Regions from separate parts of the Clostridium fungisolvens genome, predicted to be linked through region 4. Evidence: riboswitches for the same ligand, from Rfam matches in the RefSeq annotation. Region 4 holds a riboswitch; each other region holds the start of a gene.
What was found. A riboswitch is a leader RNA that binds a small molecule or an ion and turns the genes downstream of it on or off. The one in region 4 is predicted to bind S-adenosylmethionine.

Region 1 (6,011 bases), 290 kb from region 4:
TTATATAGGGATACTATATATTTTTGGAGGCAGATTCAATGAGGATTGTTATAGATATAGATATAGTAAATCATGCAGAGATATTAGAGAAACATAAAGGTGGTTTTGCAAGTCTTTTAGCTAATAGCAGCTTTGTTAAGGAGCAAGTTGAACATGAAATTAGAAAAGAAATATTAAATAAGTTGACTAAAGCTTTAAAAGATGGATTGTCAGAAAACGGTGTAAAAGCAAGGATAAGAATAAATTAAAATGGGGGGCTCTAATGAGACCCTTTAATTTTTACATATATACAATATTCTCTGTTATTCTTTTGTTATCTTTGTGTGATAAATTAATGATATATTCTAAACATAAATGTCATTTATTAATACTTTAAATACAAAAGAAAAGGACGTTATTTTCTAGAGTTTTATAGGTATCTAAGATTTTTAAAAAATTTACATTTGTTTCACAACAAAAAGATTGAAGATAACATTATTTTGATACATAATTGTAATATTATTGAAAAAGATATGTTTATATGTAATTTTTCTTTGAATGTCCTTGAGAATATTATATAATATATGCTGTGCCCTAGGATAAAAGGAGAGATTTTAATGTTTAATTATATTTTAGGTATTGTAGTATCATCATTAGTGGCAATACTAATAACTCCATCACTAATGAAAATAGCTGAAAAAATAGAGTTTACTGATAAACCTACGGAGAGAAAAAAACATGATAAACCTATACCTATAATTGGTGGGATAGTTATGTTTATTGGTTTTTTTATAGGTTATTTCTTATTAGTGAGAAATGATAGAACTCAAAGTCTATATTTATTTGCTTCATCTATAATGATTTTATTAATAGGATTATTAGATGATTATTTTAAAACAAAAGGCAAAGAGTTTATGATATTTCCAAGAGTATTAGTACAAATATTAGCAGCAAGTTTAATCTATAAATCAGGTATTGTATTTAATGGAATTACAGATCCATTCAACGGCAGTTATATAGAGTTGCCTGTTGTATTAAAATACTTACTTACTATTACTTGGATATTTGGGGTTACTACAGTTATTAATTGGTCTGATGGAATGGATGGCTTAGCAGGTGGAATATCAACCATTTCAGCTACAACTCTGTTTGTAGTAGCGCTTGCAAAAGGGCAAACTGATTCAGCACTTATGTCAATAATCCTTGTAGGTGCAGTATTAGGATTCCTTAAGTACAATCGACACCCTGCGAGAATATTTATGGGAGATTCAGGTGCGAATTTTTTAGGATTTACATTAGCTATAATAGCTTTAGATGGAGCCTTTAAACAAGCTACAGTTATGTCTATATTCATCCCGTTTTTAGCGTTAGGTGTACCTATATTTGATAACTTATTTGTGATATTTAAGAGATTTAGTGAAGGTAAACCTGTATATCAAGCAGATAGAAGTCAAATACATTATAGGCTTGAGCAAAAAGGAATGAATACAAGGCAGGTAGTCTCCTATATATGTTTAATAAGTACCTGTTTAAGCCTTATTTCTATATTAATACTATTACTTAGATTATAAAAACTTAGTTTATAGTTAAGTTTTAAAATAGATTTAGGAGTAGAGCGCTATAAAGTTAACTAAAATAATATACTATATTATTAGTTAAAATAATAATTTGAAAATAATAATTAAAATTTAATTGATAATTATTAATAATATAGTATATAATATGATATTATATACATATAATGCTAAATAAATTGCAATTTAAATAATTGAATAAAACATCTTATCAAGAGTGGTGGAGGGACTGGCCCTGTGAAACCCGGCAACCTTATACAGGTTATATATAACTTAACTTATAGCGATTATGTAGTGCGATAAGTGATATAAGTTGAATTTTATTATTAACCGAGCATATAAAGGTGCTAAATCCTGCAGTTTTTACTGGAAGATAGGATATGCTTTGTGGTTTAGACCTAGAGGTATATCCTCTAGGTTTTTTTATTGTATAGGAAAGTATAAAAAAGAAGAATTTGTTTTTAAATTAAAGGAGGACTTACTATGCTAATTAAGGATTTATTTAAACAGAAGAGGATGGTTTTTTCTTTCGAAATATTTCCTCCAAAGCTTACTTCACCAATAGAGACGGTTTATAATACAATAGAAGAATTAGCCGTTTTAAACCCAGACTATATAAGTGTTACTTATGGTGCTGGTGGAAGTGTAAATAACAACAGAACTTGTGAATTAAGTTCTTTAGTAAAAAATAAATATGGAATAGAAGCATTAGCTCATCTTACATGTATTAACTCAAGCGAAGATAAAATAAATAGGATTGTTGACAATTTAAATAAAAATAACATCAAGAATATCTTAGCTTTAAGAGGAGATGTGAATGGAGAAGAAAATGGAAGTGATAGATATAACTATGCTTTTGAACTTATCAAGCATTTAAGAGAAAAAGGTAATTTATGTCTAGGAGCAGCTTGCTACCCTGAAGGACATGTACAAAGTGATAATTTAGATAATGATATATTGTATCTGAAAAACAAGGTAGATGCAGGAGCTGATTTTTTAGTATCGCAACTGTTTTTTGATAATAATTTGTATTATAACTTTCTTGATAAGGTAGCTAGCCAAAATATAAACGTACCAATTCAGGCAGGTATAATGCCTGTGACAAATAAGAAACAAATTGAGAGGATAGCATCACTTTCAGGTGCACATCTTCCACAAAAGTTTGTGAAGATAATGGATAAATACGAACATAATAAAGAAGCGCTTAGAGATGCAGGTATAGCTTATGCAGTGGAGCAGATTGTTGACTTGGTATCTTCTGGAGTAAGTGGAATACACCTCTATACGATGAATAATCCATACGTTGCAAAAAAGATAACAACTAGCATTGAATCACTAATTAATCACATAAATGAAGAAGCTATTTAAAGGAAACGGACTGTAAAAGCACTGAATTTTGCATAAGGTATTAACCATCTGATGATCTACTTCATAATCACTTAATTTAAACAATATTTTTAAACATAACCAAAGTAAATAATGTTTAGAAAGAATTTCAATGAATATGAATACTTAATGATCAACACACTATAGTTGTATCCTTAAAAATATTTATATATAAAATAATGGCTGTGTTTAGCACTGACTTGAAATTAAGGTGTTCTTAAAAAGTATCCTTTTTAAGAACCTTATTTCAAACGATGATAAATAAAGCCTTAATAATAAGGAGGTAGCTATGGGAATAAGTGAAAAAGACCATGCATATGAAGTTGCTAAAAAAATGATTATAGATGGAGAATCATGGGATAAGATAATGGAAGAAACAAAACTGAGATTAAAAGATTTAAAAAGGATCCAAAAGGAAGAAATAACTCCACATTTCTAAATTATCAAGTAGTTAAGTTTAGCTCTAAGCTGAATTTAACTACTTTTTAATTTAGGTAGCTGTTAAAGTGCCCTGTTGGAATTAAGTGCTTATCCGTCCGAAAACTTTTAAATTTATGAATCAATTATTAAATGAACTAGTAAAAGATAACCTATGTAAAATATTGGTTAAAATGTATGATTATGTTACGATGTAAAGATAAATCAATTTAGTATGCGATTAAAATTTTTGGTTTTAAAGACTTTAAGAAAAAGTTAAGAATTTATTAACTATAATCTTAAGTTTTAGCATTTATTATTATGATATAAGATTTACAGGGAGGATTAATATTATGAAAAGTAAAATTAAAGCATTTTTTCTTTCTTTTATACCTGGACTTGGGCACATATACTTAGGAGAAAATAATAGAGGATTGATATTCTTAGGAGGTTTCTTATCCTATATATTCACAGTAGGTTTCTTAAATCATTCATATGATATTATAGGGGGATATTCAAGAGTATTTGAAGCAGCAATACCTGCATTATGGATATTTAATGTGCTGGATTGTGTAATCAATGCAGAAAAAATAAACAAAGGAATGATAAACTTAGCGGATGATAAAAGTACTGAAGATGAAAGAAAGTTAATTTCATTCATGCTTTCTGTTATACCAGGATTAGGTCAGCTTTACTTAGGCGAGAAAGAAAAAGGACAAAAATTATTATCGCTCTTTTTGATTGTATATATAGTATCTTCATTAGTAAATATAGATATTCTAAGGCTAGGAGTGCCAGCAATAATAATCTATTCTATATTAGATTTAATGAATGTAAAAGGAATAAGAGATACAACAGAAATAAACTTTTCAGGAAAGTGGTTTGATAACTGGGTTAAACTCCTTGGCGTAGTGTTTATAGCAGCAGGTGTTATAGCATTAGCAAACAGATTTTTAGGTGAATTTGTAGATAATAGAGTTTTCTATATGATTAAAGATTATACAAAGGTTATATTATCTTCAGTGATTCTAATTGGATTTGGTATCAAAATGCTTTTTATGGGAAAGCCCAAGGAAATTAATGGGGAGGACTAGTAATGAAACAATGGAAGATAGGTAGACTATCTGCAGGGGTTGGTCTAATATTACTTGGTACATTGCTCATAATTGCAAGAATACAGAACTTATACTATTTTGAAATTATAGAAAAGTGGTGGCCAGTTTTAATAATATGCTTAGGAATTGAGCTTGTAGTAGGAGCATTCTTAGCAGGAAATCCTAAACTTAGTGTGACGGTAGATGGTAAAAGTGTCTTTATTGCTATAATTATAGTTGTTTTTGTTTTTATAAGCAGTGGGATAAGCTTTGCTGCAAAAAATGGAATTTCAATCTTTAACGGAAATGGCATATCTATAAATGCTTTTAGCAATGAAAAGATAGTATCAAATAAGATGGAATTCCAATCGAAAAAATCTTTGACATTAGAAAACAAGCAAGGAAAGATTTCTATTGATAAGAGTGATAATGATAAGATCGAAATTGAAGCAAATATTTCTATTGGCTACAATAATGAAGCTGTTATAAGTGATTTACAAAAACAAGCGATAGAATTTACAGATGGAGAAAATCTTGTAGTAAAAACAAACTACAACCAAAACAAACAAGATGGTGCAGTCAAGAAAATAGATTATATAATAAAATTACCTAGCTCTGTAAAGTATGATATCAAAAGTTCTTATGGAGATGTTGTAGTTTCCAATATTTCTAGTGATGGAAAGGTTGACCAGTCAAGTGGAAGCACTAATATCAGTAATATTAAAGGCAACATCGAAGTAAATAATAAGTATGGATCGGTGAAGATTGATACTTTAGAGGGTAATTTAATTGTAAGTTGTAATAATGGAGAACTTAATGTACTTAATGTAAAAGGAAAGGTTATAAGCTCAAATGCTTATGGATCAACAAGTATAGAAAATATAAGTGAAGATTTAGAATTTAAAGGTTCAAATGGAGCGTTTACTGAAAAAAATATTAGTGGATTCTCAAAAATATCAAGTAAGTATGGAGATGTAAATATAATTAATCCATTAAAAGGTGCAAATGTAGAGGCTAATAATGGTACTATAAAACTAGAAAGCAATAAACCTATAGAAGGTGATGTTACTATATATAATGCCTTCGGAAATATAAATAGTAGAATTATAAAGGAACAATCAGCTAAAATTAAGTGTACTACAAAGAGTGGATCTATAACTAATAATTTTGGATTATCTAGTGATAATAAAAATATTTTAGAAGGCGAAGTAAATGGCGGTAAGTTTCTTTTCATGATGGAAACAAAAAATGGTTCTATAAATATAAACTAGCAAATAAAAAACTTGGTGATTTCTTGGAATCTATAAATTTTAGTTGAAGTAATTAGGCTTAGTATGTAATAATGTTTTTAGATAGATTTTGAAAGGAGTTACCTTAATGCCAGTAAGAAAGATAGTTCAGTTAGGTGATGAGCATTTAAAGAAAATATCAGCACCTATTAAAGAAATAAATGCAGAAACATTAGCAATAGTAAAAGATTTAAAGGATACATTATATTCTGTAGATGGTGTTGGACTTGCTGCACCTCAAATTGCAGTCAATAAAAGAATTGTATTTATTG
Region 2 (6,011 bases), 2.1 Mb from region 4:
GTCTTTATAATTTATCTGCTTATCGCTTACCGAAGAAACAAAACTATTAAAATAACTCATGACATCATTTTTACTAGCTTGGCTCATATAAAGTATTGAGTAAATTCCTAAAACTAATCCTACAATAAATACCGCAGTAATTATTAAGTAAATTAATTTATTTTGTCTTAAGTTTTCATTAATTTTATTAATAAATGTGTTCATCTTTTTATCCCCCTTTTTTTGCTTAATAAATATTATGTTCAAATCTCTCAAGATATACTTAAAGAAATTATGTATTTGGTGAATATAAGATGAACTTTTTTTAACAAATATTTTATCTATATAAATTGAAGAGCTGCAATAGTTTTTCCATCCTCAATTTTACCTTGCCTTACCATATCCTTTAATTCTTCTAGTCTAAATTCTTTTAGATTTATAAATTCATCATCATCAAAGTCTGTTTCACCTTTAGTAAGTCCTGTTGCTTTATAAATCCCTATATACTCATCACAAAATCCAGGTGCCGTTGCTATCTTACCTAAGTACTGGATGTTAGTACAGCCGTAACCAGTTTCCTCTTCTAACTCTCTTTTTGCCGCTTCCATAGGATTTTCACCAGCATTTAGCTTACCCGCTGGTATCTCAAGAAGTATCTTCTCTACTGGTTTTCTAAATTGTTCTACTATTAAGATCATTCCATCATCTTTTATAGCCACTATTGCCACAGCCCCTGGGTGTCTAACTATATCTCTATGACCAACTCTTCCATCTGGAAGTTCCACCCTACTTCTTACTACTTTTATAAAATCTCCAGTATATTTCAAATCCTCTTGTAAAGTTTTTTCATCTAACTTGAAACTCATAATTTTCCTCCGAACTTTCGCATCTTTAATTAATCTTCACTTTTTTCTTAATAAAACTAATAATATTATTGATCCATACAAATTTTATTTTTCTATAATAGAAGATTTTTATTAAATTTCATTTTAAGTTAAATAATATACCAAATTTTCACAAAAGTAAATATAGAATAAGCTTATCTCTAAGCTTACACTACAATTACATGCATACTCTTTTCAATTTGTTATAGTAATTATTACGTTTATTTATATCAAATCCATTGGCCGACAATATATCTAATATAAATTTATCAAAAGCAAAATTCCCTCTTTGTCTAAAGTTATCTACATACTTCTGCGATATATTTAGAAATTCATTCTGCCCATGATATAGGCAAAGACTCTCTTCATCTAATAAATAGTCTACTGTATCCGCTCCATTAAATAGGTTGCTGTTTATTAATGAAATAACATAACTTACATATTCTTCTGTATTTGCACTACTCCTTATTACTGTATCCGAAAAAGAGTTTTTGCTAAATCCACTTTTCTTTACTTCATTTAAACCCTTCACAAATATCTCCCCTTTTATTTAAAAATTGCTAATAATTTTATACCTTACTTTACATTAAAAAAGACTTCCTTATATCTATAAGGAAGCCATAATCTCTATATCAATCTTATAGTCCCATATGAAATATGGTAGGTATTAGCACCACACCGTGGTAGGTTGCTGTAAGTTCATCGAGCCCATTCTCTCCCTTACTCTTTATAAGCAAACTATTCAATTTTATATCTTAAAAATAAAATAATCCTCTAATCGTACGATAAGAGGTAGTTTACAATCAAAAAACCACTTATCTTTATTAGTATTACCACCTTGAATAAAACAGGTTGGTGTTATGGTACAAACGAGCTAATCCTCTTCCATAACTCTTGATAAATATTATTTACTTTTATTACATTATAATATTTCTCTACTTTAAAGTCAATTAAATTGTTGTTGTTTCAAAATTGTTAGCACTTTATTTACATTTTAGCATTTTTATATTATTAAATGCCGCTAAAATATTAAGTTGAAATAAAATGGTTAAGCAGGAGATGCTCTATGAGCGAGCTATTAGAATTAAATGATTTTTTCAGATGGAATGGCGTTAATAAACTGTACTGTTCGAACGTAGTGAGTTTACAGTTTTAGCCATGGAATATGACAAAATCATATTAATTCTTTGCGAAAGCTCATTAAAGCATCGGATGATTAACCATTTTATTTCAAAATCATTCTTTGCATAGCATATTACTTAACTTCAACTCTTGCAGTTTCTAGCCATTTGTCTAGTGCATTTTTATTAAAAATATATTTTCCATTAACCTTTAGGTATGGAATTTTTGTATCTGAATTAGCAACAAGTTTATTTAAATCATCTTCTGATATATTTAAATATCTATAGGTATCTACAAAATCAAGCATAGTTTTACCATTCATAATTAAGTTGTTGTTTTGATTGTTCATGACGTTACTTATATTAGAATTTGATTGCGCTATAGCGTACATTCCATTTGCAATAGACCGACCATTAAACTCAGATGAACTCGCTACATCTGTAATAGATTTTTTTAATGAGTTTACACTAAAAACTAAACAAATTCCTAATATAACAATTGCTATTGGCATAGCATTGCCTTTTATGACAGCGTTATAAGCTTTTTTCACTAATTCTCCGTCTTTAAATATTTTCCCCATATTAACTCCCCTTTATATCATAAATCATATACAAAAATTTACTTATTATGTTACCTATGTATATTCTACATAGGTATTATTTAACCTTCAAATTTATTGCATTAGGTTAAAATATTATAAAAAAATCAATAAATGGTGTACTGTAAAATTCTATATTTAAAACATTGTTGAAATTAAATGGTTATAAAGAAGATGCTAAATATACTAAAAATAAAAACCTTCTACATCACCTAAGTGAAAATAGAAGGCTTATTATAAATTATTTAAAATTTATAAATTTGAATATATCCAAAAAAGCTCTTATACTCTTTCAAATTATTCCAAATTTCAAAAGCTATTTAAATATATTAGCTCACTTTATTCTTAAGTCTTAATTTATCAGCGACCATAGCTATAAATTCAGAATTTGTTGGCTTACCCTTATCATTGTGAACAGTGTAGCCAAATAATTTGTTTATAGCATCTACTTGTCCTCTTCCCCAAGCTACTTCTATAGCATGTCTTATAGCTCTTTCAACTCTACTTGCAGTGGTATTATATCTCTTTGCTATAGAAGGATATAATTCTTTTGTTACTGCAGATAATAGTTCCATATCATTTACTACCATGCTTATAGCTTCTCTCAAGTACATATATCCCTTAATATGAGCAGGAACTCCAATTTCATGAATGATGCTTGTTATTTCGGATTCTAAATCTAATGGTTCTTTCTTAGTTTCCACTTTAACTTCTGGTGTTTCCATTAGAGGAACAGTTTTTCTAGTAGAATCTCCTGATATTGTATCATTAAACATTTGTCTTATTCTCTTTGTAAATACATCCATATCAAATGGCTTAACAACATAGTAATCTGCGCCTAGAGTTATTGCTCTTTGAGTAATTTTATCTTGTCCTACAGCAGAAAGTACAATTATTCTTGGAAACGGATCTAAGTTCATGGAAGCAAGTTTTTCTAAAACCCCAAGCCCATCTAAATGTGGCATAATTATATCTAATACAACTAGATCTGGTTTTCTTTCCTCTATTAATTTAAGAGCTTCTAACCCATCCTTAGCAATTCCAGTTACTATTATATCTCTCTGATTAAGAAGATAATCATTTAATATATTACAGAATTCCTTATTATCGTCTGCTATTAATACTGATATTTTTGATTCTTGCATAAAATTCTCCCCTTCGCATAATCATTCCAATTATTAACAATTAATTACAATTAAATAAATTCGACAAAAGTTCTTTATTTCCTTCTTAAAAAATTTTTTATTTAAAAAAAAGATATCTTATAAGATATCTTTTTTCATTATACCACAATATTTACTTTTATGTTACTGTATAATACCCGCATCTTTTAACATCCATTCTATATAAATACCATATCCTACATCAGGCTTATTTATTAAAACATGCGTTACTGCTCCAACTATTTTATTATTTTGTATAATTGGACTTCCACTCATGCCTTGAACAATCCCACCTGTTTTTTCTAATAGCTTAGGATCTGTAACCTTTATGATCATGCTCTTTGGACCTGGTTTATCTTGAGATAAAAGTTTGACAATCTCAATATCGTACATTTGCGGACCACTTTCATCAATAGTTGTTATTATTTTTGCTTTTCCTTCTTTTATTTCATCTCTGAATCCGACTTTTAAAGGCTTACTGCTTCTAGTACCTAATGTTTTATCTGCTGTTCCAAATATACCACAAACAGTGTTATTTACTATTGACCCTAAAGGATTATCTTCTTCTACAAATACACCCTTTAACTCTCCTGGAGTTCCTTTTTGACCTTTTCTCACGCTAATTATTGAGGTGTTAACTAAAGATCCATCTCTTATACTTAGTATAGTATTTGTATCATTATCTGTTATTGGATGACCTAAAGCTCCAAACTTTTGAGTTTTAGCATCATAAAAAGTTAATGTTCCTACTCCTGCTGTAGAGTCTCTTACCCACAAGCCTATTTTGTATTTTTCATCTGTAGTAGCTTTAATACCATTAATAGTTTTATCAACTATTTGATTATTACGATTTATAGTAACTGTTACGTTAGAAGTCGTCAAATTGTTTAATTTTCTTATTAAGTCCTTGGAGTTTTCTATTTCTTCATTATTTATCTTTAAAACTACATCCCCTAATTCTATCCCTGCTTTTCTACTTGGACTTTCAGCTTTTCCTTCATTTGTTTCAATATCTGAAAATCCAACTACTAGGACTCCTTTGGTTTGTATTTTCACACCTACACAACTACCACCAGGATATACTTCTAAGTTTTCAGTTTTTTGAGAAAAAACTGATTTCATTGGTACCATTGCTAGTGCTTTTGGTTTTGCTTGAACTTCTTTGCTACTTGTATCTTTATTAAAGTATGTAAGAATGTTACTGTATCCCTTCTGCACTATATTCATGTAACTTCTAGTGGTTGTAAATTCATTAGAAGAGAATGTGTAAAAGCTTACGAATATAAGTAAACTTAATCCGCAAAACAAATTTCTTATAAGCTTCATATTCATTTTATCTCCTCCTTCTCTTTACCTTTAAGTTACCCACAAATATAGATGCATATGCTGTATTAACTTTGTTATTAAAGACAATAAAAATAAAATAATACTAATTTTATCTTCTTTATATAAAAATTTTACTTGAATTTTTATATAAAAAAGCGCTAATCTACTATAAAAACAAAAAAAATAGAACTATATTGGATAGTTCTATTTTTCCTAAATTTTCATTTATTATGTATTAAATTTCATTTTGTTTTTCTTAATATTTGCCAATTCAACCATTTCCTTCGCATTAACTAGAGTAGCTGAAGTTACTTCAACTCCGCCAATCATTTTAGCTACTTCTAAGTCTTTTTCATCGGAATTCATTATTTTAACCTTAGTATATGTCTTTTCTCCATCAACATGCTTAGATATAAGGAAATGATTGTCTGACATTGAAGCTATTTGCGGAAGATGAGTTATGCAGAAAACTTGATGTTTAACTGAAACTTCGTACATTTTTTCTCCTACCGCTTGAGCAATTCTTCCACTTATTCCTGTATCTATTTCGTCAAATATTACTGTAGGTATTTTATCCTTATTAACAAATACTGTTTTTAAGGATAACATTATTCTTGAAAGTTCTCCTCCAGATACTACTTTTTCTAAAGACTTTAGAGGTTCTCCTGGATTTGTAGAAATGAGGAACACTACCTTATCCATTCCATATGTATTAAATTCCTCTACAGAAGTTATATCTATACTGAATCTACTTTTCTCTAAACCTACATATCTTAATTCTGAGCTTATCCTCTCTTCAAGATCTTTTCCTATGGTAATTCTTAAGTCATGTAACTTCTGACCTAAAGTTCTCATCTGTTTGTAAATCTTATTTTTTTCGTCTACTAATGAATTAATTATTTGTTCTGAGTTTACTATCTGATTATACTGTTCTTCTAG
Region 3 (6,011 bases), 1.4 Mb from region 4:
TTCTACCTCTTCTAAACTATCATTTTCACTGCTAACCAGTAAAGTGGTTATTTCAACATGACATTTTTGTGCAGCTATTTCAATAGTATTTAATACAGGTTTCAAGCTTCCACCACATAAATCTTTGTAATAGCTGTTACTATAACTTTTTAAATCTATATTCATAGCATCAACATAAGGAAGTAGCTTCTTCAATGGTTCTTCACTTATATATCCGTTGGTTACAATAACAACAGAAGCATTTTCATCAGTTTCTTTTAGAAGTTTTGAACAGTCATATACATACTCATACCATATACTAGGTTCATTATAAGTAAATGCTAATCCTATGTTATCTTTTGTGGTCAAAGCTGTTTTTACTAATTCTTCTCTTGAAGCGAATTCACTTTTGGCTATCTGTTGAGATATCCTATAATTTTGACAAAACCCGCATACAAAATTACATCCAAAGCTACCCACTGATAAAATAAAACTTTCTGGTTTAAAGTAATAAAGTGGCTTTTTTTCTATTGGATCTAATGCAGCTGAAGTTATTTCTCCATAATTTAAGGTATAAAGTTTTCCATCCTCATGAGTTCGCACATTACATTTTCCTATATGCCCATTTTCAATTACACAATTATGGGGACATAAATAACAGTGTACTTTATCATTAAGATTTTCATAAAACATCGCTTCTTTTTTCATTTTATAGCCTTCTCCTAGCTTTCTTTATGTCTTATAACTTGAAATCTCTGTATAGTGTACTCGTCCTCTTGATCTATATTCCCCTTTTCTAAGGCTATAGAAAGTTGCTCCTCAACTGTATTTACCCCTTCTAAGTCTGGTAGTAAAAGTCCTGTTTTCCCCATACACCTTACAATTACACCATATTCCTTTGGATTTAGATCTTCCCTTGTTGCTACCTCAGGTTCTGTCAAAACATCTACAGAAAAATCAATATCAAGAAGTTCTTCTTCTTCCACTTCATAAAATCTCGGGTCGTTTATTCCTGCTTCTACAGCATTTCTAATAATTTCTTTTGCTACATTATCAGTTGCTGGAAATATAGTACCTATACACCCTCTTAAATCACCATGTTTTTTTAGCGATACAAACACACCTCTTTGCATATTTTTCATTTCATTTGGTACATATTCAGGAATTTCTCTAAGCTTTCTCCTTGTAGTTAAATAAGTAGTAAGGCTTTCTCTTGCAAGTCTTACGTAAGGATCGCTTTGTTTATTCTTTCTTTCATATTGTGACTTTCTAAGTTCCTCTAATTCACCTAGCTTTGGCTCATCTTCAGACAAAACATTAAATTTCATTATTCCATATCCTACTCCAAAAGTTCCTTCATAACTCAAAAGATCACCATTAAACTTTTTACCTTCAAGTGCGCCAAGCAGCGTTACTGTTGACCGTCTTCCACATTCACCAGCTTCGCAAACAGTTTCTTTATCAATACTTAGTACGGTTTTAACATCACCTTTTGCTAAGTTATCAAGAAACTCCTTATCAAACTTCTCGCCATAAGGATTATATCCATAAGGACCTTCTTCTTTAAGCCTATGAGATAGATCTCCACTTGCTATAAGAACAGCATTTTCATTTAATTCTTCCACAGCTCTTCTTATTGCAATTCCGAACTTATATAAGTCAATATCACTTAAGGCTGCATATGTTATATGTACAAATTTATAGTTACTATAATGTTTATTTATAAAGTAAAGAGGAACCATTGCTCCATGATCTAATGTAACTGATTGATCATACTTATTTAAAAGAGAATTAGTAGCCATTATAACAGGTATTCCCTCACTATAAGCTATTTCGTATATTTTTGTTGTTAATTCTTTGTTTATTTTAAGTTTCATCTTTACATTAGGAACTCTAAAGTTTTTCAAATCTCCATATATCTCATTCTCATAACTTATGGCAATAGCATCTTGAAACATCACTCCATGAGGAGTAACTAATATAATAGTATCTGGAGCTTTTTTAGCAATCTCTTCACCAATCACATGAAAACTGCCGCCAGTTGCACTTATCTTTTCTTCTTCGCCCTTGCCTACCTCTGGTATAGCTATTGGAGGATGCGGCAATAAATAGAAACCTCTTAAACTCAAAACAATCACCTCTTTATTATAGTTATATCCGTAATCTGAAAATTAGTTTTACCAACTTATAATAATAAATACTACAGTAAACTATATAGTAAAAAATCAGCTGCTTATATATTATTCCATATGCAAGCAGCTGATATATATCCTCTTAAAGAATGGCTTTTTCAAAGCTTTCAATTATATCTTCGTATTCTTCTAGACCAACAGATACCCTAATTAAGGTATCACTTACACCAAGTGCTTCTCTCTCTTCTCTAGGTATAGCTGCATGTGACATTTTCGCTGGATAAGAAACGATAGTTTCAACACCACCTAGAGAAACAGCGAAAGCAGCATTCTCAATGTTGTTAAGAAAATATTTTGTTTGCTCTAAAGTTTTAAACTTAAAAGAAAGCACTGCTCCAGCACCAGAAGCTTGAGAAAAATGAATATCTTTTCCTATATGACCTTCTAATCCTGGATAATAAACTTTTTCTACCTGTTCCTTCTGTTGAAGCCATGTTGAAAGCTTCAATGCAGTTGCCTGATGAGCATCTAATCTTATTTTTAAAGTCTTAATCCCCCTGAGAAGCAGCCAACAATCTTGTGGTCCAAGTATAGCTCCAAAAGAATTTTGTATAGTGTATATTCTATCTGCTAATTCTTTAGTTTTAGCAACAGCAAGTCCACCTACCACATCACTATGTCCACCTATAAATTTAGTAGCACTATGAACTACAATATCAGCACCTAAATCAAGTGGTCTTTGAAGATATGGTGACATGAAAGTATTGTCTACTATTACAATTATATCTTTCTCCTTAGCAATAGAAATAGCACCTTTTAAATCTGTTATCTTAAGCATAGGATTTGAAGGTGTTTCTAAGAAAATAGCTTTTGTATTTTCCTTAATTGCACTTCTTATATTTTCTAGTTTAGATGCATCTACAAAAGTAAACTCAATATTAAATCTGCTAAGTACTTTAGTAGTAATCCTATATGTGCCTCCATAAACATCTTCACAGATTACAATATGGTCTCCAGATGAAAATATTGATAAAACAGATGATGTCGCTGCCATACCTGAAGAAAAGGCAAAACCTCTGTGTCCATTTTCAAGTTGAGCTATTGTATCCTCTAATGCTTCTCTTGTGGGATTTCCACTTCTAGAATAATCATACTTTCCAAAGTTATCTATGTCTCTTTGATGAAAAGTAGAAGCCTGGTAAATTGGTATACTAAGTGCACCTGTTTCTTCGTCTATCTCATTTCCATTATGAATTAATTTTGTACCAAATCTCATATTAACACCCCAACGCGCTTTCTAAATCTTCAATTAAATCACTTATATTTTCAATGCCTATTGATAGCCTTAATAAATCTTCTGTTACTCCAAGCCTCTTCTTAATTTCAGCTGGAATTTCTGCGTGTGTTTGAGTTTGTGGATAGGTAATTAAAGTCTCAACACCACCTAAACTCTCTGCAAAGTTTATGACTTTAACATTTTTTAAGATTTTAGCTACATCTTCCTGATTTTTCACTTTAAATGATATCATGGAACCAAAGCCAGTTGCCTGCTTTTTAGAAATTTCATATCCTTTATGTTCAGGTAATCCTACATAAAACACTTCTTTTATCTTAGGATGTTTTTTCAAGAATTCAGCAACTTTTATTGCATTCTCTTGACTTTTTTCCATTCTTATATGTAATGTTTTTATTCCTCTAAGTATTAACCAAGAATCAAAAGGCGCTAATGTTGCACCTGTAGACTTTTCATAAAATCTTATTCTTTCATTTATCCACTCCTCATTAGTTACCACAAAACCAGCAAGGGTATCATTATGTCCACCAAGAAACTTAGTTCCACTATGAACAACTATATGAGCTCCTAAATTAAGAGGTTTTTGAAAATATGGAGTTAAAAATGTATTATCTACTATTACAATTAGATTTTTCTCTTTTGAAAGCTTTACCACTCCATTTATATCTACAACTTTCATCATTGGATTAGAAGGGGTTTCAATAAAAATAGCCTTAGTGTTTTCTTTAATATTATTTATTACATCATTCAAATCAGCGGTATCTATAAAATCATGCTCTATTCCATAAGGTCCATAAATATCTCTAAATAATCTAAAAGTACCTCCATATAAATCATCAGAAACCAAAATATGATCACCTGGCTTAAAAAGACTTAATACAGCAGTTACTGCTGCCACCCCTGTAGAAAAACCAGCACCAAATTTAGCTCCTTCAAGTTTTGCTACAGTGTTTTCTACCTCTTCTCTAGTAGGATTTTGCAACCTAGAATAATCATATCCGGTACTTTCATTCAAGCCCCCATGCTTGAATGTAGCAGTTTGATAGATTGGAAAGCTTATTGCTCCTGTTAATGGATCAAATCCCTTACTTCCATGTACTGCTGTAGTCTCAAACTTTAGTAATTTTTCTGCACACATATCAAATGCCCCCTTAATATTTTGCTTATAAAAGTCTATAACTGAATTTTCACCTGTGATTTCTTTTCTCAGTATATACAAAAAACTAGTAACCGAATAAGTTTTGTTTTTACTGAATTTCCAAAAAACTATGGTAAAGACTTGAGATTATTAGGTTTTGATAACACTAAAATTTTGTTTTTCTGAATACAGCAAAAAATGCCAGAGAATAAACTCTGGCATGTATTTACAACAGAAATCTATTCTCATCTTCCAGTTATATAAAACTGCAGGAATTAGCACCATTACACAAATTAAATGAAATTCATGCTGGTTGCCGGGTTTCACAGGGCCAGTCCCTCCACCTCTCGAGATAAGTTAAAACTATTATTCAATTAATACATATTATATTCTTGGCATTAGTTTTCTGTCAACCTATTTTATAAAATTTTGCCAATTCAATAATTACTTTTCCATATTAATGGTTGCTTAAAAATTTTATATTTTTCTATATGATAAAAAATATTATGGATTTATCTTACGATAAATCCATAATATTAAACTAATATTCTATAAGTTATATATCTTAATTGCCCTCTTTACTTATCTACGTAACTTTCTAATTTTATCTAAAAGATGTCTTTAGAGCGTCCTTCAAAACCTTAGGATTTTTCTTATATGGTGTTACTGGACAAATTTTCTTATCTTTCACACCGAATAAAGAATATATTGCAATTCTAGCCGCACGAACAGAATATTCTTCAGTAAATACCATATCTTCAGGTATTTCAACAAATTGACTTATCATTGCAAAATTCGTTGACCCCTTTGGAACAACTTCTGGTCTATCAGTCTTCTTTCTTGGTTGGAACTGAGAATCAATATATGGCATCATACATGGAATTACATTTACCACCGTATCCATTATTTCTTCTGACTTATCCTCCATATGAAGATGATGCAATAACTCTATTAATATTTCTTCTCCAGTACATTCTCTCATAGGTTTCTTTACATAATCACCTATTCTATCAGTATATAATCCATACCCCCAGAAAATAGTTGTATCAAGTGGTTGATTTTTAAAATGTGGTTGAGCTGCAACCACTATACTCATCAACCAATTCGAATCTTTAAAAGTCATTAGTGCTCCACTACCAGGAGCATTTGATGAAAATCTTTCAATAAGCTTAAGTAACTTATTACCTTTACAAGTTACAGTAAAACTCTCCCAGTTTGTTTCCTCATGATGACCAAAGAATGGCTCTGGATTTCCAAGCCCCCACTTTTTCTTAGCAACTTTAGCCCATAATTCTCCTGACATTGGCTTATTAGGAGTATATTCTGGTGCTCTATGCATATCGCCTAAAGTTGCGTTATCTGTCATGCATCCATTTATCATAATGCACACATCGTCATCCTTAAGCTCGATAACTTTTTCCCCTTCGCTATCTTCTACATGTATTGCTGTTACTGTTATTTCTTCACC
Region 4 (6,011 bases):
CAGATTAGTTAATAAAGCTGGTAACTATGATAAAACTGTTGGTGAACTAGAGTCAGAAACTAGATCAGGAATATTTACAAAATACCAAAGTGAAGTTCCAACAGAATTTAAGTCTTTAGCTACAGTTCAAGCACCATATAGAATTGTTGCCCCAATCCATGGTTCATTTGCAGTAGGTGGAGCAAATGCTAACTACTTTGCAGGATATTCAAGCTATTCAACACAAGATATATTACTAGGAACAAATGGATTACAACAAAATCCTCAAATATGTGCTGCAATAAACAGACATGTATATACTGATACCGCAAATTGGAATAATCCAACTGCATACTATAAAGCTTCTCCAGCAAATTACTATGCTAAATTCTGGCATGATCACAGCATAAATAGTCTTGCATATGGCTTCTGTTATGATGATGTTAATCAACAAGCAGCTTACCTTGAAGTAGGAGATCCTAAAGGATTAATAATCAGAGTTGGCTGGTAAAATAAATCAATTAAATTAAATTTGGAAAAGGCTATTAGCAAAGAAATCATGCTAATAGCCTTTTCAATTTTTATTTTTTCAAATAAAAACTATAAAAATATATTTTTTAAGTGATTACTATATCGTTATATACTCAAAATACGCACTACTTTTTACAGTGCTCCTGAACTTGTACTAATGCTTCCCCGAATCTTTGGAAGTGTACAACTTCTCTTTCTCTTAAGAAATATAGTACGTCAAGTACGTCTTTATCATCGATTAATTGAATTAATCTTTCATAAGCAGCTCTTGCTTTTTGCTCAGCAGCCATATCTTCATGTAAGTCAGCTATTGGATCAGTAGTTGCTTGTATATATGCGCCAGTCCATGGAATACCATTTGGATCAGAAGGGTAGGCAGCTGTGCCATGTACAACATAGTAAGAATCAAAACCTTCAGCTTTTATTTCTTCTGGGGTAGCCTTTCTAGTAAGTTGATAAATCATTGAAGAAACGATTTCTAAATGAGCCAATTCTTCAGTTCCGATATCAGTTAACAATCCTTTTGTTTTCCCAGTAGGCATTGTATATCTTTGGCTTAAGTATCTGATAGAAGCACTAAGTTCGCCATCAGGACCACCTAATTGAGTCATAATAATCTTTGCTGTCTTCAAATCAGGGGTTTTAATATCTACGGGATATTCTAATCTTTTTTCATAATACCACATTCATTATTCCTCCATTAATTTAATTTGCTTCTCTTTCCCATGGCCATGGTTCTGAAACCCATTGATCCCAGCATTCAGCTGGTTCAAGACCAAAGTTGGTTAGAGGACCATAGTTTGATACATATTCTTTTCTTAGTGCTTTAAGTTTTACAGAAAGGTAATTCAATCGTTCTAAAGCATCTTTACAATCAGGATGAGTATCTAGGTAAAGACTAAGATCTACTAAGTAGAAGCCTACTTGTTGAATCATGCAAAGTAATTTCTTTTGTTCCATTAGTACTCCCTCCCATGTTTCTTCTTTTCATAAGGTCTATATAAATCATTGAATATAGTGCCACGTCCAAAAGCGGTCTTTATATCATATAGATCTTTAAATGGTTGAGGTAATACATAAGCTTCTGCATAGTCTAGCTTAAGCTCATCTTTCATCTTAAATACGTCACTCATAAGATATCCTCCAGTAATTAAATTTTTAAATTCGGCTCTGTATTATATAAGTATGTATCTTTAGAGCATAATGACACAGCTTTTTAATTCTATTTAAATTCTGAAAAGCATATAATTATAATTAATAGCTCCGTAGAGTATTTCATGTTGAAGTTAAATAGTTATCCAATCGATGCTTCACTTCATAACAGATTTTATATTTTCAAATTCTATGCTTAGAATCTAGCAGAGTTTTGAAAGTAGTTTAATAATCGAAGTATTGTATCCTTGACTAAAACTTAAATAAAAAAATATGAAAATTATTGTTGACAACCTATTTTTTAGTAATTATAATAAGAACAAGCAATTGAAACTAAATAAAGATCTTATCGAGAGTGGTGGAGGGATAGGCCCTGTGAAGCCCAGCAACCAGTATTTCATTATACATGGTGCTAAGTCCAACAGCGTTAGCTGAGAGATAAGTATGTGTGTTTATCATACCTCTTTCTCAGTAAAGAGGTTTTTTATTTTACATGATATAATAATTAAATATTTAATATTTCTTATCAAGAGAGGTTGAGGGACTGGCCCTACGAAACCTCGGCAACCTTCAGATCCATTTATCTGAAAAGGTGCCAAATCCTGCTTTAGGATCATTACCTAAAGAAAGATGAGAGATGGTAGAGTTTTGTGGTTAATTATACCTTCTTTCGTCATACATTTTTGAGAAAGGAGGTATTTTTGTTTTATTCTCTAGGAATTAAAGAGCCAATATTAATGAAATTATTTGATTTTAATATATACAAAACAATTATTTAATTGAAATTTAGTATTTGTCATTATAGAAAATAAATCATTTAGAATGAGGAGAGATTAATATGAGTGAAGAAAGAAGTTTAAAATTTGATACATTACAGGTACATGCAGGTCAAGAAGCAGATCCAACAACAGGATCAAGAGCAGTTCCAATATATCAGACAACATCATATGTATTTAACAGTGTTGAACATGGGGCTAATCTGTTTGGATTAAAAGAAACTGGAAATATATATACTAGAATAATGAATCCAACTACAGATGTTTTTGAAAAGAGAATAGCAGCACTAGAGGGTGGAATAGCAGCACTTGCAGTTGCATCAGGTTCAGCGGCTATAACATATGCTATTATAAACATTGCTGAAGCAGGTGATGAAATAGTTGCGGCTAGTACATTATACGGAGGAACATACAATTTATTTGGAGCTACCCTTCCTAGATATGGTATAAAGACAGTGTTTGTAAATCCAGATGATCCAGAAAACTTTAGAAATGCGATTACAGAAAAAACAAAAGCACTTTATATTGAAAGTATAGGTAACCCTGGAATAAACCTTGTTGATATAGAAGCTGTTGCAGCTGTTGCTCATGAAAATGGAATTCCACTAATCGTTGATAATACTTTTGGTACACCATATCTAATAAGACCAATCGAGTTTGGAGCTGATATAGTAGTACATTCTGCTACTAAGTTTATAGGTGGACATGGAACTTCAATCGGAGGAGTAATAATAGATGCTGGAAAGTTTGATTGGGTAGCAAGTGGGAAATTTAAAGGTCTTACAGAGCCGGACGAAAGCTATCATGGTATAAGGTTCGCACAAGATGTAGGAGCTGCTGCTTATGTTACTAAAGCTAGGGTTCAATTGTTGAGAGATACTGGAGCTGCAATAAGCCCATTTAACTCTTTCTTATTCATTCAAGGACTTGAAACATTATCTTTAAGAGTTGAAAGACATGTTTCTAATACTAAGAAGATAGTAGAATTTTTAAGCAAACATCCTCTAGTTTCTTGGGTTAGCTATCCAGGATTAGAAGGAAACAAATATAATGAGCTTGCTAAAAAGTACTTCCCTAAGGGAGCAGGGTCAATATTTACTTTTGGTATAAAAGGTGGAACTGAAGAAGGAAAGATTTTTATTGAAAGTCTTAAAATCTTCTCACATCTTGCAAATGTTGCAGATGCTAAATCATTAGTAATACATCCAGCTAGTACAACACATGCTCAATTAAATGAAGAACAACAATTTTCTGCAGGAGTAACTCCAGATCTAATAAGGTTATCTATCGGAATTGAAGATGCAGATGATTTAATATATGATTTAGACCAAGCCTTAAATAAGATAGTTAAATAGCATAATTTCAAGATCAACATTAATTATAGATAAATAATTTTGCCTCCTAAGATATTAATCTTATATAAATGTATTACTTCTTGAAGAATTTTTTAAAAATTCGTTCCTTAGATATGAGGGGAGTCAAATGTATTTGAGGACTAGAAGTGGTATGGAATTAACCTATTGATGATAAGAAACTACACCTTAAGCATCAATAGGTTAATTTATTTTAAAGATTGATTCTACACATGTGAAAATGAATGTTGCCATGAATGTACGTATTCATCTAAAACTTTGTGTAGTACTTCACCTATTCGTGAGTAAGACTCATCGCTTAGATTAGCAAGTGAAATTCTAATGGACCATTCAGGACCGTGAAAGCCACTTCCACTTAAAAGTACTATAGAAGATTCTTCAGCTAAACGGAACAAAATATCTATTGGTTTATGATTTTTTTGAAGGTATTCGGCAAACTCATCTCCGTAATAATGACAAGCCCACTCTAATAAATCGAATTCTGTGTAATAGGCAGCATCATAAGGATCTTTTCTAAGGTCAAGACCTAAGCCATCAAAAAGTAGTTTTTGGCGTCTGTGGCATATATCAATTGTTTGTTGTTTATACACATTTTTATCATCTAACAAGGAAAATGCACAGAAAAATGCCATTTGAACCTGTTGAGGTGTAGAAAGCCCAGCTGTATGATTCAGTGCCACTTGCCTACTGTCAGCAACTATTCTGTCAATGAATAGGACATTATCTGGATCAGAAGATAAATCTCCGTATCTTTGTCTAAGTTCTTCTTTTATAAATTCTGGATGCATTCTTAATAGCTTATCAAAAACATTTCTTTCATGTAATGCTATGGTTCCTAGCCTCCAGCCAGTTACTCCAAAATATTTAGAAAACGAATAAACACCAATGGTGTTATAAGGCAAGTCAGCCATTAATGAACGGAATTTAGGAACAAAAGTACTATATACATCATCAGATATAATCATAAGATTAGGATTATGATTATTCACAATGTCCATTATCACTTTAACTGATTCATTTTTAATAGCCACTGAAGGTGGGTTACTAGGGTTAACTACAAACAAGGCTTTTATGGATTTATCTTTCAGTTTTTCTAGTTCATCCTTAGGGTATTGCCATGTATGTGTGCCGTCTTCAGTAAGTTCTGTAGCTCTTATTTTAATAACCTCAAAATTATATCTAGGCAAAAGTGGAATCTCCAAATATGGAGTAAAGATCGGTGTCATTAAAGCTATTTTATCACCTCTTGCCAACAGTTCATTTGCTATAAGAGAATCAAATATATAACACATAGCAGCAGTCGCACCTTCTACAGCGAAGATGTTAAATATGCCTTCTGGTGGCTTATTATAACACATCTCTTGAACTAAATAGGAGTTAACAATCTGTTCAATATGAACAAGCATTCTGTCTGGTGAAGGGTAGTTATCACCTATTATTCCATCAGCAAGTTCTTGAACCCAGCTATCTGGATCAAATCCTTTTTCAACTATGCCATAATCTATAATTCGTTTTAATAGATCTATTCCTGGTAAGGTTGAATTAGATTTTACATAATTGTAAAAACGATCTGCAATTCCTTGACGTCTAGGCATTCCAGCTAGATCACCTTCACACCAAGTATTTCTTGTTTCTTGAACAGCAAATAATCCAAAGGTGAAAAATGCTTCTCTAGGAGTAGCAGCAGTCCAGTTTGGATTACCTCTTCCTGCATCTAATAGTGTATGAGCACTTTTTTCCTTTTGTCCGTTTGCTAAGCTGATAAGTCTGTTTTTAAATTCAAAAGGACTAATTTTTCCATAAATTCTTTCTAGTTCCTCTCTTTGTACATTAAAATTATCCATGTATATCACCTCTAATTTTTCTGTGATTTTTATATATTCATATGCACTTTTATAGATGGTTCACTTCGACCTTTTGAGTAACTAAAAGTCTAAAAATCTCTATGTTTATAATTACCGATAAATATAAATATTATTTATTAAATGTAAGTGGCAGATTTTTTATATGATTATTAAGGTATTTGTAAAGCTTGATAAGTATATATATTATTCGGAAAATTATGAAAATTTTAATTGCAAAAAAATTATATAAGGTAAATAATAAGAATAATAAGAAGAATAATATAAATTTAAGGTGGTGCTTTTAGTATGAAACAACATTTAATAGGAAAACAGTTAAAAGAAATTGGTTATGACGA

Region 1: another riboswitch for S-adenosylmethionine. It lies ahead of metF (methylenetetrahydrofolate reductase [NAD(P)H]); the one in region 4 lies ahead of bsdtw1_RS04010 (homocysteine synthase).
Region 2: another riboswitch for S-adenosylmethionine. It lies ahead of bsdtw1_RS13580 (hypothetical protein); the one in region 4 lies ahead of bsdtw1_RS04010 (homocysteine synthase).
Region 3: another riboswitch for S-adenosylmethionine. It lies ahead of bsdtw1_RS10535 (trans-sulfuration enzyme family protein); the one in region 4 lies ahead of bsdtw1_RS04010 (homocysteine synthase).

The regions. Positions count from the first base shown of each region.
Region 1 covers NZ_BLZR01000001.1:1,315,008-1,321,018, forward strand. The annotation lists gene bsdtw1_RS05230 (hypothetical protein) at 39-248, shown strand; gene bsdtw1_RS05235 (MraY family glycosyltransferase) at 597-1,550, shown strand; SAM riboswitch class I at 1,759-1,933, shown strand; gene metF (methylenetetrahydrofolate reductase [NAD(P)H]) at 2,037-2,921, shown strand; gene bsdtw1_RS05245 (hypothetical protein) at 3,229-3,378, shown strand; gene bsdtw1_RS05250 (hypothetical protein) at 3,710-4,450, shown strand; gene bsdtw1_RS05255 (DUF4097 family beta strand repeat-containing protein) at 4,453-5,721, shown strand; gene def (peptide deformylase) at 5,828-6,011, shown strand, end outside.
Region 2 covers NZ_BLZR01000001.1:3,091,880-3,097,890, forward strand. The annotation lists gene spoIIM (stage II sporulation protein M) at 1-204, opposite strand, end outside; gene bsdtw1_RS13575 (NUDIX hydrolase) at 321-845, opposite strand; gene bsdtw1_RS13580 (hypothetical protein) at 1,042-1,395, opposite strand; SAM riboswitch class I at 1,499-1,599, opposite strand; gene bsdtw1_RS13585 (MerR family transcriptional regulator) at 2,119-2,565, opposite strand; gene spo0A (sporulation transcription factor Spo0A) at 2,913-3,728, opposite strand; gene spoIVB (SpoIVB peptidase) at 3,891-5,078, opposite strand; gene recN (DNA repair protein RecN) at 5,301-6,011, opposite strand, start outside.
Region 3 covers NZ_BLZR01000001.1:2,451,918-2,457,928, forward strand. The annotation lists gene amrS (AmmeMemoRadiSam system radical SAM enzyme) at 1-687, opposite strand, end outside; gene amrA (AmmeMemoRadiSam system protein A) at 702-2,108, opposite strand; gene bsdtw1_RS10530 (trans-sulfuration enzyme family protein) at 2,254-3,387, opposite strand; gene bsdtw1_RS10535 (trans-sulfuration enzyme family protein) at 3,389-4,543, opposite strand; SAM riboswitch class I at 4,786-4,902, opposite strand; gene bsdtw1_RS10540 (oleate hydratase) at 5,148-6,011, opposite strand, start outside.
Region 4 covers NZ_BLZR01000001.1:1,025,603-1,031,613, forward strand. The annotation lists gene bsdtw1_RS03990 (glycoside hydrolase family 64 protein) at 1-490, shown strand, start outside; gene bsdtw1_RS03995 (manganese catalase family protein) at 636-1,196, opposite strand; gene bsdtw1_RS04000 (spore coat protein CotJB) at 1,216-1,470, opposite strand; gene bsdtw1_RS04005 (spore coat associated protein CotJA) at 1,470-1,643, opposite strand; SAM riboswitch class I at 2,006-2,107, shown strand; SAM riboswitch class I at 2,183-2,299, shown strand; gene bsdtw1_RS04010 (homocysteine synthase) at 2,501-3,793, shown strand; gene aspD (aspartate 4-decarboxylase) at 4,018-5,655, opposite strand; gene bsdtw1_RS04020 (hypothetical protein) at 5,962-6,011, shown strand, end outside.